One region of the Flavitalea flava genome, then DNA from elsewhere that is predicted to be linked to it. Evidence: riboswitches for the same ligand, from Rfam matches in the RefSeq annotation. Region 1 holds a riboswitch; the other holds the start of a gene.

Region 1 (3,172 bases):
GAGCGAATCATATTGTTCAGCAGTCAGGTCTCCTTTTTTAAGCCTGGCTCTTATATTCCGTACTTCCGCGGTTTGCGGGAAGGAACCGATCGTGGTTGTTGGGAACAAGGGTAGATGAAGGGCCTCCCGCTGTTGGATTTTGCGCAGGGAAAAATCATGCTGCCGAATTGCATCCTTTTCGGTAATACCGGCCGTTCTTTTTTTTACGGAAGGTTTGTGGATCAGGGAAGAGGTTTTACGGCTGATATTAGCGCTGATATTACGCTTCCATTTTTCGTTGGCAATAATCTTGTTTTCATCGGAGGCCAGTTGTTTTAACGTAACCACCTCATCGATTTTTTGTTTGGCAAAGGCCAGCCATTGTTTTAATTCCGGGATCAGCACCGTATCGTTCGTTTCCAGATCCAGGTCGCAGGGTGAATGGAGCAGGGAGCAGGAAGGGGCGATCCAGATCCTATCTTTACCGATCTTTTCTACTGCCTTGTCGATATAAGATAACGATTGCTGATAATCATTGATCCAGATATTCCTGCCATCGACAACGCCCAAAGATAGATTGGTTTTTGATTTTTGGAAGCCGCCGCTCAGCACATCCTCCAGTTGCGAAGGGCATCGTACCAGGTCGAGGTGAATGGTTTGTACGGGCAGGCTTAGTACAGTAGGCAGGTTTTTACCGTAACATTCAAAATAACTGGCTAAAATGATATGCAGACCGGGGAATTTACCCTTTATCTCCTGGTAAGTTTTGACAACAACGTCCAGTTCGGCCTTCGTCAGATCAAGAGCCAGGCAGGGTTCGTCGAATTGTATATAATGGGCCTTGCTATCGTCCAATTTTTTCAGCACTTCCAGGTAAACCGGCAGTAGATTTTTCATCAGTTCCAGCCGGTGAAACCCCGGTTCTTTTTCTTTGCCCAATAACAAATAGGATACTGGTCCCAAAAGGACAGGTTTTACATTGAATCCTTCGCGTTTTCCTTCATTGAATTCATGGATGACCTTATTGGAAAAAGAAGTAAAAGTCTGGTTGGCCGTGAACTCCGGGACGATATAATGATAATTGGTATCGAACCATTTGGTCATTTCCATGGCGGTAATATCGAAACCATCTTTCTGGTATCCCCTGGCCATGGCGAAAAGCAGGTCGATATCCGTCAATTGTTTTTTTTCCATCAGGGTATGATATCTTTCCGGGATCGCACCCACCATCAGACTGGTATCCAACACCTGGTCATAAAAAGAGAAGTCATTACAGGGGATCAGGTCAATCCCGGCGCCCCTCTGTAATTGCCAGTTATGGCGCCGGATGTTTTGCCCGGTAAACATTAGTTGTTCCGCGGGAAGGTTGCCGGACCAATACAATTCCGATGCTTTTTTGAGCTCACGTTGACTACCTATCCTCGGATAGCCTAAGTTGTGTGTTTGCATGTTTTTGCTTTTTAAATGATTAATGATCAGTTAAAAGCCTTTGCTAAACCTCACAATGCTTACGTAGGAATAAAATGTAAAAGAAAGAGAAAATGTAAGGATTGGCCTGGGTGTGTACTACATCCCACAAGATCCTGGACTCCGGGAAAATCCGGGAATCCGGTAAAGACCTGTCCATACACCAATCTGACGTTCTGCTTCATTCCACGAAAGCATTGTCAATACGGTAAGGCAGGTCTCCTGGCTTGTAACATTTTTGCCGTCCTTCCCATCCCGGAATTACGGGACAGTGGACAACGTGGGCAAAAATCGTTTACGTTACTTACAGTTGCGGGACAGCTTGTGATTTACACACAATTCCCTTTTAACCCCGGGGCTACCCGGGGACCATTTCCGCTTGATGAAGAAATATAGAAAAGAACTTTAAGGTGCAAAAATACTTGATTTGAGTCCGTATTGCAAATAAATTGACAAACCGGCAGAGATTATTAATTTTTCAGGTAACTTAAGGGGGTATATTACTAATGCCATATTCGAAAACAAGGAAATCAAAACCGCGCTTACCAATACCAGGTAGAACACCCATCTCATTTTAATAATATCAAACTCTAACGACCATGAATCAGTACCTTTTAACGCTTGCTTTTTTGGGGATTCTTTTCACATCCCAAGGCCAGAATCAAGTAAAACATCCATCGGAAGAACCCTTGCCAGCCGGGCTTCAGACCTATCTTCAAACCATTCAATTTGGTTCGATCGGCAGCAACAAACCGACAGTTCATTACCAGGTACAATCAAAAAACCTGGTCCGGGTAAAGGTGCAATGGGAGCTAAGGGATTCGGTCAGACAGGACGATCTTCAGGTCAATCTGACTCCTTCCTTCAAACCGACGTTTAACTGGGCGCCGCATCTCACGCCTACCGATGATCATATCATTGCCCAGCATGTCTTCAGATCGCCGGCACTTATAGTATCATCGGGCCAAAAACAGATCATCCTGATTCCCGATCTGGACCTGTTACAAAAAAAGCATGCCGTGGATTGGTATATGGATATGAATGCCCCCGCCAATAAACTAACGATCGGGTGCAGCAGATCGAAAGTAAAGGAACATGTCTTATTTGTACGGGAAAAAGGTGCAATCTATCCGCCGGGCAAAATTGAATTAGGTTTTTATCTGATGACTGCGGATGATCAGGAGAGCATCTTTGACCCCTGGAAAAATGTCTTATCCTTTTTCTGGAAAAACTGGGGCAATCCTTTATATCAGGCCGGGGAACCCTTACTCAATAAGGATCTGGGAGCATACGTCGGCCAAACCTATAACTGGGCATTTAACTCCTGGAAGAAAAATGTATGGCAGGATTTTACCCTGAACGGAAAAGAGGTAGGAGCGCCGGTCTTTATCGTCAATGTCAGCCAAAGCCCGAATTTCCCGGGCAAACCGGATGAACGGGAATTCCGTTCCATCTGGAACCAGGCCTGGTTTTGTTCTTTACGTTCTGCACAGGGTCTGTACCGGTATGCCCGCAAGAAGGATGACAGCAGCCTGCTTAATTATGCCTTACGGACAAAAGAACTGGCCCTTTCTTTCCCACAGACCAATGGCTTTTTTTACAGCGTGATCGGGACAGAAATGGAAAAGGTGCAGGAGGGAGGCAAAACCTATAACCGTTCAAAGGGTTGGGATACCCATTATTTCGGCAATTCCAACCGTAACCCGTATACGAGAAAGGCGGAAGC
Region 2 (3,172 bases), on a different contig from region 1:
AAATCAATATTATGACGAAAGATCAACGTATTGCTTACAGATCAAGGGTAGCTCCTCCGGTTATCATGAACGGAATAGAGTTATAACCGAATATAGTAAAGAATTTTTTGTTAGTGATATTTTTGGCATCCGCAAAAAATTTCAATTTTTTTACCGGCTGGAATTCAGCATAACCGTTCAGAATAAAATAGCTGTCCAATGGCACATCTGCAACCTGATAGCCGCCTACATCATGCCGTTTGCTTTCATAATGCCCGCTAACGCTGATAAATAGCTGACGGGTTGCCTGGAGGCCTAAAGTCGCATTAATGGTATGCTTAGGTCTTCTAAGTGAATACTGGTAGGTGGTATCTTTATAGTCAATGCGATTCTGGATCTCTTCCGACGATTTAAGCCAGGTGTAATTAGCGGTAAGCGACAATTGACGGGTTAATTGCACCCTGTTTTCCAATTCTATTCCCTGAGCTTTTTGCCTGCTGGCATTAAAATAGGTGTAGGTAGTATAATCGAAATCAAGGCCATTCTTTATCTTCCTGTAGTAATAGGTAGCCCTGGAATTCAAGATGGCATTGCTGTATTGTATTCCTCCTTCATAATTCAAAGATGTTTCCGGCTGAAGATCAGGAGAGCCATATGAAGAATATAATTGATAGAGGCTTGGCGCCTTATACCCTGTAGCAATACTTCCATATATTTTGACCGATCTGCGCAAAAGGAAAGAAGGATTGAACGTATACGTATAATTGCTTCCATATCGGGAATGGGTATTTAATCTTCCCCCCAATTCGACATTGAGGCCGAAATGACTATTAAAGAACAAGGATCCGTACATGGAGGTCTGGCTAAGCGAAGTGTCCTTGAAATTCCCCGGATAGGTGCCAAAAGAACTAATAGATACGGAAGTATCATTCATAGACGCGTATCGGTAATCCGCTCCTGTTAAGAGTGTAAACCCATTTCCGAGGGATGTATTGGCGAATAGCTCCGTGAATTGGGTAATTCCCTGGAATTTATCCATGTAATAAGGCTGGCCAAAAACGCTGTCTTCCAGACTCGTTCTTTTTACCGTACCATACCGGTAGTTACCATTGAGGGTTACGTTTGGCAATTTGTATACAAAGCCCCCGCCCAGCAACCAGTTTTTGCTGGTGACATCATAGTTTTTTGCATCTGCAAATGATCCGGCATCGATTCCTGTTTTATACCGGCTGTATTGTGCAAATCCTTTTACCGTTAATTCTGCCGTAGGGGTCCAGGCAAGATTGGTAGTAACAGCATTTCCGGAATAATCATCACGGTCGAAATTCCCCTTTTTACTGCTGTCATAGGCGGCAGAAAAACCATCGGTACGCAACCGGGTATATTTAATGCTGTACGTGAATTGGTTGGCCTTCCCAAAAACCTGGAGATTACCCTTGTAGGTGCCATAATTTCCTCCGGCAAGGCTGGCCCTTACATTGAAAGGTTTTTTTATATCCCCTGTGGTGATAATATTGATAACACCGGCAATCGCGTCCGATCCATATAAGGTGGATTGTGCTCCTTTTAATATTTCTATCCGTTCGATATTGTCCGGAGCAATAAGGTTGATATCGAATTCATTCCCGGGAGTGGAGGGATCGTTTACCGGAACGCCGTCGATGGTGATCAGGGTTCTGCCGGATGCGGCTCCTCTCATGTAGATGCTTTGAACGGAACCCGTATTGTTCAGGGCCCCACCAACGGTTATTCCTGCCTGCTCATTCAGGATCTGGCCTAAAGTCTTCGCTGTGCTTTTTTCCAATTCCTCCTTGGTAATGATCGTTACTACCTTTCCTGTCTCATTTTGTTTTACCGGAGATTTGGTGGCCGTTACGATCACCTGGTCCAGTTCTTTGACGGTGCTGTCTTTTTTGATCTTTGTTCCAGTCTGCGCCATTAAGCCGCTTGTGCCGGCTGCCGATAACATAAGCATGGCCATTAGTTTCTTGCTCATTCCACATGTAGATTTTTGGTCTCCTTATTAATGGAAACCATTGGTTAATTGAATGAGCCTTCGGAAAAAATGAAAATAAAGTAGAAATATAAATTGCCTGCCTTATAAGGAGGACATTTTACATTCCATGCCTTTCACCCGAAAGCCTTGAATGATAAAAGATCCTGGCAGGTCTTCTGGCTTGCTCTGCTGTTCGACACCTTCCCATCGTTGATTGGACAGTGGTATGAAGATCGAACAGGGGGTACTGGGAGAGCTTACAGCTACGGGGATAGCGCCGGATTTTCACCGGTCTTCCCTTTTAATGGCGCCTGGGCGCCAACCAAAATCGGCACAAATCTACAATAAAATGCTGAATAGAGAACATATGACGGTTGACTCAGTTCTGATGTGGATTAAAGAGGTATCCTATTTCGTCTTAAAATTTAAAGATAACCCTGCAAAATAATTGATTCCGGGTGCGGCATTATAATAGCGGGCCGAAGCGGGGGTGGCTGCCGCCGCATTGATATCATTTCCAAGGCTGTACCGGGTATCGAAAAGATTGTCTACACCGCAAAAAATATCCAATCTCAGTTTGCTGCCAAGACCTTTCCGGTATCCTATCCTGCCGCCCAATAAATTATAAGAACCGGCATAGGCCGAATTTGCATCATTCAACGCAATACGGTCAGCATAGGTATAGGTGGCATTCAGGTAAAAGCCGGGCCTTAATGCCAGGTCCAGGCCTGCTACCGCGGATTGCGGAGGAACGCTGGGGAGGCGGTTGCCGGAATAATCGCTTCCTTTCTGTATAAAGTCCCTATAATGGAAATCATGCCAGGTATGGCTGACCCATATTCGTGCATTGCTGAAAAACCGGCGGGGGTGATCAGCAAGCTGGTAGGAGAGAAAACTCTCCAACCCATGCTGGTTCGTACCTCCTGCGTTAATGGAATATGCTACTCCGGCGGTATCGATCCGTTGTACAATCGTTTTATTCAGATGAAAATAAAAAGCATTGATATCGAAATAAAATTTGTTGTTGAACAGGCTGCCCCTGGCGCCGAGCTCATAATCGAATCCATCTTCGGGTTGTAACGGGGGCCCAACGATCCCATTCGACTTCTGCAATTCCTGAACCGTAGGCGTTGAAAAACCACGGGCTGCGCTGGCATACAAACTTAGCCCGGCAGAGATCTTTTTTAACACGGCAAT

Evidence for each region. Region 1 has a riboswitch for cobalamin ahead of metE (5-methyltetrahydropteroyltriglutamate--homocysteine S-methyltransferase). Riboswitches for the same ligand answer to the same signal wherever they lie in the genome.
Region 2: it holds a riboswitch for cobalamin, as region 1 does, so the genes downstream of both, ACX0G9_RS09715 (TonB-dependent receptor plug domain-containing protein) here and metE (5-methyltetrahydropteroyltriglutamate--homocysteine S-methyltransferase) in region 1, are expected to answer to the same signal.

The regions. Positions count from the first base shown of each region.
Region 1 is NZ_JBTLQH010000003.1:34,304-37,475, forward strand. It holds gene metE (5-methyltetrahydropteroyltriglutamate--homocysteine S-methyltransferase) at 1-1,428, opposite strand, end outside; cobalamin riboswitch at 1,642-1,835, opposite strand; gene ACX0G9_RS04780 (hypothetical protein) at 2,046-3,172, shown strand, end outside.
Region 2 is NZ_JBTLQH010000007.1:203,040-206,211, forward strand. It holds gene ACX0G9_RS09715 (TonB-dependent receptor plug domain-containing protein) at 35-1,975, opposite strand; cobalamin riboswitch at 2,125-2,317, opposite strand; gene ACX0G9_RS09720 (TonB-dependent receptor) at 2,384-3,172, opposite strand, start outside.